Marinomonas mediterranea MMB-1: one gene and its partner. The protein of the gene in region 2 interacts with the protein of the main gene of each other region in a pairwise test. Links are inferred from orthologs where the notes say so. Each region holds a gene or a part of one and is shown on either strand. Other genes may lie near its edges. The genes, in order: gyrA and gyrB.

Evidence for each region.
Region 1: the proteins of gyrB (region 2) and gyrA interact in binary tests that used the Escherichia coli proteins (3 or more experiments, as listed by UniProt). The link is inferred for Marinomonas mediterranea MMB-1 from one-to-one orthologs.

The regions. Positions count from the first base shown.
Region 1 is NC_015276.1:1,633,814-1,640,666, reverse strand. The notes cover bases 3,616-6,853. They hold gyrA (DNA gyrase subunit A), read right to left. Parts: upstream 6,462-6,853; coding sequence 3,816-6,461; downstream 3,616-3,815. Other genes in these bases: ubiG (bifunctional 2-polyprenyl-6-hydroxyphenol methylase/3-demethylubiquinol 3-O-methyltransferase UbiG), read left to right, coding at 6,767-6,853; serC (3-phosphoserine/phosphohydroxythreonine transaminase), read right to left, coding at 3,616-3,685. In the rest of the region: MARME_RS07365 (prephenate dehydrogenase/arogenate dehydrogenase family protein), read right to left, coding at 1-1,408; pheA (prephenate dehydratase), read right to left, coding at 1,479-2,597; more of serC, read right to left, coding at 2,600-3,615. UniProt on the Escherichia coli protein: A type II topoisomerase that negatively supercoils closed circular double-stranded (ds) DNA in an ATP-dependent manner to maintain chromosomes in an underwound state.
Region 2 is NC_015276.1:1,574-8,300, reverse strand. The notes cover bases 1,703-4,814. They hold gyrB (DNA topoisomerase (ATP-hydrolyzing) subunit B), read right to left. Parts: upstream 4,415-4,814; coding sequence 1,991-4,414; downstream 1,703-1,990. Other genes in these bases: recF (DNA replication/repair protein RecF), read right to left, coding at 4,407-4,814; MARME_RS00030 (SDR family oxidoreductase), read left to right, coding at 1,703-1,861. Outside these bases: MARME_RS00040 (MFS transporter), read right to left, coding at 1-278; MARME_RS00035 (winged helix-turn-helix transcriptional regulator), read right to left, coding at 465-884; more of MARME_RS00030, read left to right, coding at 1,010-1,702; more of recF, read right to left, coding at 4,815-5,507; dnaN (DNA polymerase III subunit beta), read right to left, coding at 5,568-6,665; chromosomal replication initiator protein DnaA, read right to left, coding at 6,698-6,727. UniProt on the Escherichia coli protein: DNA gyrase negatively supercoils closed circular double-stranded DNA in an ATP-dependent manner to maintain chromosomes in an underwound state.

The DNA of each region.
Region 1 (6,853 bases), 1.6 Mb from region 2 along the record:
CCAACGCAATATCCAACGCTTTTGGCACTCTCGACTTTATAGTGACAGGCAAACAATCTGCAGCAGCAGTCTCGACCGTCGCTCCCATTGAGCTCAATATTGCCAACAATGATGAAATAGGACGATTTAAAAGTACCTCATCCGCCGTCACGGAGACTTCAAACTCCTGTCCAGCCAAAACCGGAAGCAAAAGATACAAACTGGTGAGAGATGAATGCACATTAATCGGTGCAATTGGCGCCTTAAGCCCCTTCAACCCCACACCGTGAACTCTCACCTGATTCAATCCAATATCATCAATTACCACACCCATATCACGCAGTGCCTGAACCGTCACTTTAACGTTCCCAGTGAGATCCAGATTATCTATCGTACTCACTCCACAACTAAGGGCGGCGAGTATAACCACTCTATGTGACAAAGATTTGTCACCCGTCAAAGAAACCGCACCTTTCACTGCATTAACAGAAGATAAGGAAATAGAGACGGGTTTAACTTCTGACTGACCTCCCAAGGTACGCTGTTCAAGTAACCTCAAGAAGTGATCTCTTGCAGACTTAGCGCGAGAGAAAACACCAAACATACTCGCCCCATCGCCTTCTACTATGACTTGCCTCATAAAAGACAACCGATCAGTAAAAAGGTCGAGCGTTGCTAACGTCGCTTCTTTGTTAGCCAAAAATACATCACGCCACATAACCGGATCACTCGATGCAATCCGAGTAAAATCACGAAAACCGCCCGCCGCAAATTTAAAGACATCTTGGCTTTTTTCACTGTTCGCAAGCGTATCAACCAAAGTATATGCCAATAAATGAGGTAAATGACTGGATGACGCCAACACATGGTCGTGATGCTCAACATCCATGCCCACGACATCTGAGCCAACCGCTTCCCATAACTTATAAAGCCTGTCCAATAGAACGGGGTCGCTCTCTGGTAACGGAGTTACAATGGCCATATGACGTTCAAATAGATGAGGATTGGCCGCCAATACACCACTTTTCTCGGCACCGGCAATCGGGTGACCAGGGATAAAATTAGCGGGAGCATAACCAAATACCTTTTTAGCCGCCTCAACGACACTCCCTTTCGTTGAGCCTACGTCCGTAATCAAGGTGTCCGGACGAATAAAAGCATGTATTTCTTTTAACACGGAGGCCATTGCGCGCACTGGCGTCGCCAATACAATCACATCCATTTGGGCAATGGTTTCTTGATCCAACTGCGCAGCATAATCAATAACGCCCGTTGAAATACCAAGCGTCAACTCTGCGTCTCTTCTGTCAGCGCCAAACAGGGTAGCCACACCCTTATTTTTAAGCGCCTTCGCAAAAGAGCCACCGATCATACCTAAACCGATAATTAATACATTTCCAAAATGCTCAGACACTTTCTCGTCTTGCATGCAACAACCTATTTTAAATTGAGGCAGCCAAAGCATTTTCTATTGCATCAACCACCAATAACGTCTTTTTTTACAATACCGCGACCGGGTATGAACCAAGCACTTTCACTTCCGAAGCACGCTCTCGAAGCTCACTTATTACCGCTTTACAAGACGCGTCCGAATAATGCCCTACGCAATCGATATAAAAAATATACCCCCATTTGCTGATCAATGAAGGGCGAGTTTCTAGCCGCGTCATATCGACACGATGACGCTCAAACGCTTCCAATAAACGATACAATGCGCCCGGCTCATTTTTAGCACTGATTAGCAAAGAGGTTTTATCGCTGCCACTCGCTGGCACATCTTGATTCCCAATAATCAAGAATCGAGTCGTATTCTCAGGGTGATCCTCGATATTAGAAGATTCTTTCTGCAACCCATATAGCTCACATGCTATTTCACCCGCAATCGCAGCAACAGCCTTGCCGTTACGCCCAGCCTCTGAAACAAGACGAGCAGCCTCTGCATTAGAACTCACAGAAACACGCTCCACGTGAGGCCAATAGCGATCCAACCACGCTCGACACTGAGCCAAAGCCTGCTGATGAGAATAAATGTGCGTAACATCTTCCGCGTTAATATTAGGACTAATCAACAAGTGATGATGAATACGCTCCTCAACCTCACCGCAAATTTTCAGGTGCGATGAACGAAAACTATCCAACGTGTGATTTACAACACCTTCCGTAGAATTCTCTACAGGCACAACACCGTAGTTTGCCGCGCCAGACTCAACTTCACGAAACACCTCATCAATAGCAGCCATAGGAGCACTTACGATAGATTTACCAAAGTGCTTATGAGCAGCTTGCTGAGTAAATGTCCCTTCAGGCCCTAAAAATGCAATACGCATAGGCTTTTCTAACGCCAAACAAGAAGACATAATTTGGCGAAATACTTTCGCCATTTCTTCGTTCCCCAGCGGACCCTCGTTGCGCTCCATAACGCGCCGCAGAACCTGCGCTTCACGCTCGGGGCGATAAAAGACAACGCCCTCTTCACCTTGCTCTGCAACCTTAACATCAGCAACTTTTTGCGCGCACAACGCTCTTTCATTGATAAGTTGCTGAATTTTCTGATCTATCTCATCAATTCGGTCTCTCAGACCAGGAAGCGTATCTGGCAACATCTTTTTATCAAGCATGCTTAAGCTCCGTAACGAGACTCAAAATCTCGCATAAATTCAATAAGCGCCTCAACACCTTCGACAGGCATTGCATTATAAATACTCGCTCGCATACCACCTACAGAACGATGTCCAGCCAATGTCCTCAAACCCGCCGCCTCAGACTCCGCCAAGAACGTCTGCTCAAGAGATTCATCCGCTAACACAAACGGCACATTCATACGTGAGCGATAGGCTACATCGATGGGGTTGCTATACAACTTACTACCATCAATCGCTTTATAAAGGCGTGCCGCTTTTTGCTCATTCACTTTCTCAATAGCTTCTACGCCACCCAACGCTTCCAACCACTCAAACACGAGATCAGCAAGATAAATCGCGAATGTTGGCGGCGTATTTATCATAGAGTTATTTTTGGCAAGGTTTGCAAACGACCAAGTAGAAGGAAGGGCCTCGTTATCAGAACGCTCCAATAGATCTTTGCGGACAATACAGATAACAACCCCTGCCGGCCCTACATTTTTCTGAGCACCCGCGTAAATCATGCCATATTTACTGACATCGATAGAACGAGACAAAATGGTAGATGAAAGGTCTGCAATTATAGGCAAATCCGTTTCAGGCAGATCATCAAATTCAAGACCACCTATCGTTTCATTCGGCGTAATATGAAGGTACGCGGCATTAGGGTCTAGATTGAGCTCCTCCCAACTAGGTACCGTCGTATAATTTTGTTCTTTAGTAGAGCCAGAGACGATGACATCTGCATACTTCTTCGCTTCTTTAATCGCCTTAGCAGACCAAGCACCAGTATCCAAATAACAAACGGTTTTATGATCTGTCACAAAGTTTGCCGGAATTTGTGCAAACAGAGTAGAAGCGCCACCCTGCACAAACAGAATTTCATAATTATCTGGAATATCGAGCAGACGAGTTAAACGTGCTTTGGCGGATTCCAAAATGGAAGTAAATTCACTACTTCTGTGACTCATTTCCATCACAGAAACACCTGCTCCGTGCCAATTTAACAACTCTGCTTGCGCCTTTTTCAATACAGCTTCCGGCAGCGCTGCAGGACCAGAACAAAAATTAAAAGAACGACTCATTCCGCCAATATCCCCATCATCTCACTTACTTAATAAAATCATCCGCCATCACTCAACAAGCAACATCGAACTAAGTAACACTTTTCCAATATCCAACATAAAAGAGGCGCACAATGTGCGCCATCTTTATTTACTCTTCGCCTTCACTGTCGGGCGCTTCGTCCGTTTTTTCAGCCTCTGGTGCATCAGGCGTTGTAGCCTGTTCCTCACCCCGCTCTTCAGACTCAGCATCTTCGCCAGCATCGTCATCTTCATCGACAACACGCTCAACACCAACAAGATGCTCATCATTCATCAATCGAATCAAAGTCACACCCTGAGTATTTCGACCTTGGCAAGAAACCTCAGACGCTCTCGTACGAACAAGAGTCCCCTGATCAGAAATCAGCATGATTTCATCTGTATCCTCGACCTGCGTCGCCCCAACAACTGGACCATTACGCTCGGAAACCTGAATACCAATGACACCTTGTCCACCTCGACCATACACTGGAAAGTCTTCGGTCAATGTACGCTTACCAAACCCATTCTCACAAGCGAATAGAACAGAACAACCTTCTTGCGGAACGATAAGTGAAACCACCTTATACTCATCCGCTAAACGGATACCACGAACACCGGCCGCAGTACGACCCATTGCCCTAACATCACTCTCCTTAAATCGGATCGTTTTGCCGGAACTGGACACAAGCATAATGTCATTTTCGCCTGACGTTTGCGCCACACCCACAAGCTCATCATTCTCATCGAGACTTAAAGCGATCAAGCCTGTTGAACGTGGGCGAGCAAAGTACTCAACAGCAGTCTTCTTCACAGTACCATTCGCTGTCGCCATGAAAATATACGAATCTTCCATTTCATCGTTAAGCGGAAGCAAAGCAGAGATATGCTCCCCTTCTGCTAATGGCAACAAGTTTACAATCGGACGACCTTTAGCAGTACGGCTCGCTACAGGAATCTCAAACACGCGCAGCCAATAGACTTTACCAAAGTTACTGAACAACATAACCGTATCATGGCTACTAGTGACCAAAAGGTGACTAATATGATCTTCGTCTTTCATGGTTGCAGAGGACTTTCCTCGTCCGCCGCGACGCTGAGCCTTGTACTCTTCAAGTGGCTGAGACTTCGCATAACCTGTATCCGAAATAGTCACAACCATTGGCGCTTCATCAATAAGATCTGCAATGGTTAGGTCTTGACGAGAAGTGAGAATTTCAGTCAAGCGCTCGTCACCAAACTGGTCTCGAACAGCCTCCAACTCCTCACAAATAACTTCCATCAAGCGCGTTGGATTACCTAATATTTCCAATAACTCAGCGATAACAGCAATGAGATCTTTGTACTCAGAAAGTAACTTCTCATGCTCCAATCCAGTTAGACGGTGTAAACGTAGGTCCAGTATAGCTTGCGCCTGATCAGGAGATAGGCGATACGCGCCATTATTAAAGCCAAACTGAGGATCTAAGTCATCAGGGCGACAAGCATCTGCGCCAGCCCTTTCCAACATAGCCATCACGTCACCTGGCTGCCACGATTCAGCGATCAACTTCTCACGCGCCTCTGCAGAAGACGGTGAAGTACGAATCAGCTCAATTACGCGATCAATATTAGCAAGCGCAACGGCTAAACCTTCGAGTATATGACCACGCTCACGCGCTTTACGAAGCTCAAAGATAGTACGTCGAGTTACTACTTCGCGACGGTGGCGTACAAAGCACTCAAGGATTTGCTTAAGATTAAGCAACTCAGGACGCCCATCAACCAAGGCAACCATGTTAATACCAAACACAGACTGCAACTGAGTTTGGGTAAAGATATTGTTCACAACGACATCAGGGTTTTCACCGCGACGAAGCTCGATCACAATACGCATACCGTCTTTGTCAGACTCGTCACGCAGTTCACTGATGCCTTCAAGCTTTTTCTCTTTTACAAGCTCAGCGATTTTTTCAATAACTTTTGCTTTGTTCAGCTGATATGGAATCTCAGTAAAGACAATCGCCTGTCGGTTGCCTTTTTCCATATCTTCAACATGATGACGAGCACGCATATAGATGCGACCACGCCCTGTTTTATAAGCTTCAACAATACCTGCGCGACCATTAATGAACGCACCTGTAGGGAAATCAGGACCAGGAATAAACTCCATCAGCTCATCGATCTCAATCTCAGGACGATCGATCAAAGCCAAACAACCATTAATAACTTCAGTAAGGTTATGAGGAGGGATATTGGTCGCCATACCCACAGCGATACCAGCAGAACCGTTTACCAATAAGCCAGGGATTCGTGCAGGAAGCACCTCCGGCATGGTTTCCGATTCATCATAGTTAGGAACAAAGTCAACGGTCTCTTTCTCTAAATCCATCAATAAGTGATGAGAGATTTTGTCCATTCTTATTTCGGTATAACGCATTGCTGCAGCGCTATCACCATCGACAGAACCGAAGTTACCCTGACCATCTACTAAGGTGTAACGCATTGAGAAAGGCTGGGCCATACGGACAATTGTCTCGTAAACCGCGGAATCACCATGCGGGTGATATTTACCTATTACGTCACCAACAATACGAGCAGACTTTTTGTAGGGTTTATTCCAATCATTTTTTAATTCGTTCATCGCATACAAAACACGGCGATGCACTGGTTTCAAACCATCACGCACGTCGGGGAGAGCTCGCCCAACGATAACACTCATTGCGTAATCAAGGTACGAACCTTTTAATTCGTTTTCTATACTGACAGGAATGATTTCTTTGGCTAATTCACCCATAGGTACAACCGATCCTTATGCCTGAAGTCGAAATGACTTCCTACTATCTTTTTATAAGCGCGAAATTATATCACAACCATTTGTGGAACACCCATATTTTGCCAACACGTTTCGTCGGCACACAACAAAATCAGCTCTAATTGACGCAAACTATGACTAAACCGTGACAAGCCTTTGTTTTTTTGTAGTCATTGCATCCTAAGTCGTTATAATGCCGAAAGTTAATAAGAAATTTTTTTCATCTGTAAGCACCTCTCAAGCGTAAAAAGCCTACAGAGCCGTTAGATTTTATGCAGGATATAACAATGACTGAACACCACACATCAAGCCTGAACGTTGACCAAGAAGAGATTGCCAAGTTTGAAGCGCTCGCAAGCAAATGGTGGGACAAG
Region 2 (6,727 bases):
GTAGAGAAGGGCACAAGTAACGTAGCAGATATCATGATCACCAACATGGCGACCAGATAATGATGCCCTGAAAAGCGGTCATACATTCTAGATGCCACTAAGGCACCCAAAATATTACCAATGCCACGGGCAGTGAAAAGCACAGAAATTTCAGCGACGGACGAATCCGATCGGTTCGCCAAATAGATTAAACAAGGCCCTAACATACCGCTGACCGCCCCACAGGCGATAAACATCAGGCAATAGGTCACCGTGCGTTTCCATTCAAATATACGCATTTCTATGATCTCAAAGGCATTGCTAAATAAGCATAAGGGAGAAAAGAAGAAACGAATGCTCTTCCAAACAATGCGCATTTAATCACGGAGATCGTACAAAAAGAAGTAGTGAGCTTTAAAAACAAATACTTAATTTTCTAAAATATTAACCCACTATTTAGGTGCAGACTTTAAAGCAAATGCCAACTATCCTGCCCCTAATTTCTGCTCCATGATGTCGATGGTATTGCCTTCGATCCAACAAACCAATTCAAGCACCTTTTTACAGGCCTCGTGCCCTAACTCCGTCAATTGATACTCAACATGCGGCGGTACCACAGGGTAAACAATACGTTCAACCAGACCATCGCCTTCGAGTTGTTTTAACGTTTGTGCCAGCATCTTCTCACTGACGCCTTCAATACGTCGACGCAAATGACTGAAACGGTGCTTCTCTCGATCCCGCAGAACCACAAAAACCATAATGCCCCAACGGCTGGTTATGTGCTTCATAATCTCTCTAGAAGGACAGTTACTGGACAGAACGTCACCTCGATCGTATTCGGCAAACATCTTCTCAGAATCGATGTCCATCGGTTTACCATATATTTGCACAATTTTTTTCATACTTACCTTTTTGTACGTACTTACTTTTAGTTAGTTTATAGTCTAAATTAGTTTTATCGAATTAACCAACTACTTTCTCACAGAAAATAACATTTCATAAAGAATCTAACTTAGGAGTCAACATTATGATTTTAGTAACAGGCGCAACAGGCAAATTAGGTAAATTAGTCATCGAGAGCTTAGTAGCACGCGGCACACCAGCAAGCGACATCGTTGCCGGCGTTCGTTCACCAGAAAAAGCGGCAGACCTGGCTGACCAAGGCGTTGTAGTACGCAAAGCAGACTACTCAGATCCAGCAACATTGACGACAGCACTAGAAGGCGTAAAACGCGTTGTTTTGGTTTCTTCTAGCGAAGTGGGTCAACGTCTTCCACAGCACCAGAACGTCATCAACGCAGCAAAAGAAGCGGGCGTTGAGCTCATCGCATACACCAGCCTACTAAACGCAACTGAGTCTCCAATGATCTTGGCACAAGAGCACGTTGGTACTGAAAAAGCCTTGACGGAGTCTGGCGTTCCTCACGTACTCCTACGTAACAGCTGGTACAACGAAAACTACACTGAAAACCTAGGCTTAGCATTGGAACACGGTGCTGTATTAGGTAGTGCAAAAGACGGTAAATTCGCCTCTGCAACACGTGCTGACTACGCAGAAGCAGCAGCGGTAGCCGTTTCAACGGAAGGTCACGCAGGTAAAACTTACGAATTGGCAGGTTCTACCGCTTACACGCTAACAGAATACGCTCAATACGTTAGCGAGCTATCTGGTAAAACAGTAATTTACCAAGATCTTCCAGCAGAAGAATACACAAAAGTACTTGTCGGTGTAGGTCTTCCAGAAGGGTTCGCCGCTGTTCTAGCGGACTCAGATGTGGGTACATCCAATGGTGCGCTATACAGCGACAGCAAGGACCTAGAAACACTAATCGGCCGTCCTTCTACACCGATTCAAGACAGCATTAAAGCAGCGCTTTAAGCAACGACATAGCGTCAAAACTTGCGGCTCATCGTTTCCCCTACATTGAGCCGCATGCAAAAAGTAAAAAAGCCCGATTTAGAAAACTAAATCGGGCTTTTTATATTCTTACGCGAAACTAACGATTAATTAAACGTCCAAATTCGCTACAGACAATGCATTGTCTTGTATGAAGTTACGACGTGGTTCAACTTCGTCGCCCATCAGTGTGGTAAACATTTGATCGGCTGCAACCGCGTCATCAATGGTCACACGAAGCATACGACGAGAATCAGGGTCCATGGTCGTTTCCCAAAGTTGATCAGGGTTCATCTCTCCCAATCCTTTGTAACGCTGTACGTCCATTCCACGTTTCGCTTCTTTCATCAACCATGTTTTCATCACGTCAATGTCGGTTACGATCTGTGTGCGTTCACCACGTTGGATGTAAGACTCTTCGCTGAACAACTCTTTCACCGTCTCTGACAGCTCGACAATGCGAGCGTACTCTGGCGATGAGAAGAAGGTTGCTTCGAAGCGGTAACGGTTGTTTACGCCATGCGACATGATGTCGACAACAGGTAAGTAGACATTACGCTCTTCGTCTTTCTCTACAGAGAAGTCGAACTGGAAGCCCGTACGGGTATCCATTGGCATTTGCTGACGAAGTAGTTCTACCCATTCAGCGACCTCTGTTTCGTCCGTTAATGATTCAGAACGAAGCGGTGCAACATACAGAAGCTTGCTCATGACATCTTGTGGGTACACACGAGCCATACGCTCAATGTCTTCTTGAATTGCAATGTAGTCACGAATCAGCTTCGCTAACGCACTACCTTGAATGCCAGGCGCTCCTTCATTTACGTACAATGCGGCGCCGTCTAGAGCCACTTCGATTAGATGCTGCTCAAGTGCATGCTCGTCTTTAATATACAGTTCGTTCTTACGACGCGTCACTTTATACAAAGGCGGTTGAGCGATAAAGATGTGCCCGCGTTCTATAATTTCCGGCATTTGACGGAAGAAGAACGTCAATAAAAGAGTACGAATGTGAGAACCATCGACGTCGGCATCGGTCATGATAACAATGCTGTGATAACGTAATTTATCAGGATTAAACTCGTCACGACCGATACCACAACCCAATGCAGTAATCAGCGTGCCAACTTCAGCCGATGACAGCATTTTATCAAAACGGGCTTTCTCAACGTTCAGTATCTTACCTTTCAAAGGCAGGATAGCCTGAGTACGACGGTCACGGCCTTGTTTTGCAGAACCACCTGCAGAGTCACCCTCCACTAGGTAGATTTCAGAAAGTGCTGGGTCTTTTTCCTGACAGTCTGCCAATTTACCCGGTAAGCCTGCAATGTCCAATGCGCCTTTACGTCGCGTCATATCACGTGCACGACGAGCCGCTTCACGGGCGCGGGCAGCATCAATCATCTTGTTAACGATGATTTTGGCTTCATTTGGCTTTTCAAGCAGGTATTCAGCGAAACGTTTCGCCATTTCTTGTTCAACTGCCGTTTTTACTTCAGAAGACACCAGTTTATCTTTAGTTTGAGAAGAGAACTTAGGATCGGGTACTTTCACCGACACAATGGCAGTCAAACCTTCACGGGAGTCATCACCCGTTGTTGCCACTTTTTGTTTCTTCGCCAAGCCTTCTGACTCAATGAAATTATTAAGCGTACGCGTCAAAGCACCACGGAAACCAGCTAAGTGAGTGCCGCCGTCTCGTTGCGGAATGTTGTTGGTGTAACAGTAGATGTTTTCCTGAAAACCTTCGTTCCACTGCAATGCCACTTCCACAGCGATACCGTCTTCTAGGTCGTCGCGCTGACAAATAAAGTGGAAAATGTCATTAATCGGCGTCTTGTTAGTATTCAAATGTTCTACGAAAGAACGTAAACCGCCTTCGTAATTGAAGAATTCTTCCTTACCACTGCGCTCATCTTTTAAGTGAATCGCCACACCAGAGTTCAAGAAAGACAATTCACGTAAACGCTTCGCAAGGATATCGTAGATAAATAAAATGTTGCTAAAAGTATCTGCAGAAGGCTTAAAGTGAACCGATGTTCCGGCGCCATCCGTGTCACCTATGATGGCTAATGGTGCTTGCGGAACACCATGAACATAATTCTGCTCATAGATTTTGCCGTCTTTACGAATGGTCAACGTCAGACTTTCTGATAGGGCGTTTACAACCGAAACCCCCACGCCATGAAGACCACCAGATACTTTGTACGAGTTGTCATCAAACTTACCACCAGCGTGCAATACCGTCATGATCACTTCGGCAGCAGAGACACCTTCTTCTTCGTGCATGTCTACCGGAATACCACGGCCGTTATCCGAAACAGACACAGACTCGTCTGGGTGAATGGTGACTGTGATCGTGTCACAGTGGCCTGCTAAGGCTTCGTCAATCGAGTTATCGACGACTTCAAACACCATGTGGTGCAGACCTGTTCCGTCGTCCGTATCACCGATATACATACCGGGACGTTTACGGACGGCATCGAGCCCCTTGAGCACCTTTATACTGGACGAATCGTAATTGTTTTCACTCATTTAAGTCTCCTGCAACCCTCTGCAACTCGCCATTACGCATAGCAAAGTGACGAACATCTGTCGCATCAGACCAGACAAAATCCAAACTGTCTGATCCAACACTGGTTATAAATATTTGGCTGTTAAGCGATTCTAACAATCGACATAATTTTTGACGATGGTTGGCATCTAATTCGGCTGGTAAGTCATCCACTAAAAACACCAAGGGCCGACCCATATCAGTCAACACTTGTCCTTGCGCTATTTTCAGTGCGGACACCACCAGCTTTTGCTGACCACGGGAAAGCGTGTCTAGTGCATCACCCGCTTTGGTTTTTACTCGCAAGTCCGCTCTTTGCGGCCCTGAATGTGTGTAACCAAGCTCAATATCGCGATTTACTCCAGACTCAAGCGCTTCTGCGAGTGTCTTTTGAGCATCCCACCCTTGGGTAAAATTTAAAGAGACATCGAGCTCATCGGACAGCGCATTTAATACGGTTTTAAAGTATGGAATTAAATGCTTTACATAGGCTTGACGGACCTCATTGACGGTTCCACCAAGTCTGATCAGCTCTTGGTCAAAAGCAGCCAGTAAATTAGGTGAAATTTTACCACGTTTAAGCAAGCTATTCCGCTGTTTTAATGCTTTTTGCCAATCTCTCCATGCTGGCATGAATTGAACATCAAAGTGAAAGGCTCCCCAATCGACAAACTGACGTCGAATCTTAGGCGAGCCTTCTAATAATCGAAACGCATCGGGGTTAATCAATTGAACTGGGAGGCGCTCAGCAAGCTCGACAATAGAGTGGACCTTCTCACCTTGAACACGCACGTCTATCGCCCCATCGCGAGCACGTTTAAGGCCGATAGGAAAGACACTGGTGCTCGCTTTAAGTTGTGCGAATACAATGCATTCTGCCTGATCATGCTGAATATAGGTTTTGTGTTTATGACTTCGAAAAGAACGCCCGTAGGAGAGCAAGTGAATGGCTTCTAACACTGATGTTTTGCCACTGCCATTTTCACCGACAATAACATTGACCTGATGGGAAGGCTCAAACTGAATTTTTGTGAGGTTTCGCAGTTTTGCGATATCTAGACGTGCCAGTGGCATATAGGAAAGGCTATGTTAAAAGGCGTGGTGTGTTTAGACCACGCCTTTTATGTCAAAAAGTTAGAGACGCATCGGCATCACGACGTATTGTGCTGCGTGACTTTGCGCTTCTTCGATGAGAGCACTGCTGTTGGAATCGTTCATCGCGATACGAACTTCTTGAGCATCAACAACGCCAAGCACATCAAGTAAATAACCAACGTTGAAGCCAACTTCCATACCATCGCCCTGATATTGAACCAATACGGACTCTTCCGCTTCTTCCTGCTCAGGGTTGTTCGCGAATACCTGAAGCATGCCATTAGATAAGATCAAACGAACACCGCGGTATTTTTCGTTAGAAAGAATCGACGCGCGTAAGAAAACCTGACGCAACTCTTGGCGATCAGCAATGACCATTTTTTCATTATTGCGAGGGATAACACGATGGTAATCAGGGAACTTGCCGTCGACCAATTTCGACGTGAAGGTATAGTCATCAATCGTTGCTCGAACGTGATTAGAACCTATTTTCAGTTCAACCAGCTCATCTGTATCGCTCAACAAGCGGTTTAATTCCAGAACGCCTTTACGAGGTACAATAACTTGCGTTAAATCGCCGCTGACTTGCGCATCTTCAATGGCGGTTGCCAAACGGTGTCCATCAGTCGCAACAACACGCAATTGACCATCGGCCACTTCAAACAACATGCCATTCAAGTAGTAACGTACATCTTGGTTTGCCATCGCAAAACCAGTGCGATCGATTAGACGTCGAACACTGGACTGAGCCACATTAACCGTTAAATCACCCTGCATGTCTTGAATATTAGGGAACTCATCGGCAGGCAAAGTAGACAAACTAAAACGTGAGCGACCTGAGCGAATGATGGCTTTTTGCTCATCAAGTGAAAACTCAATCACGGCGCTGTCTGGTAAGCTTTTACAAATGTCCACCAGCTTACGAGCTGGAACGGTAATTCGACCTTCTTGGCAATCATCAAGTGGTACCTGACCGACTAATTCAACTTCTAAATCAGAACCTGTTAGCGTTAATACCTGGTCTTTAACCTCAACCAGTACGTTTGCTAATACTGGCATAGTCTGTTTACGTTCAACGACGCCTGCAACTAATTGTAATGGCTTTAGAAGCGTCTCACGGACGACTGAAAATTTCATATTTTCCTCGTTAACTTAAAGTCTTAGACCGATCAGGTGGTCAAAATTCGCATCAATTGTTT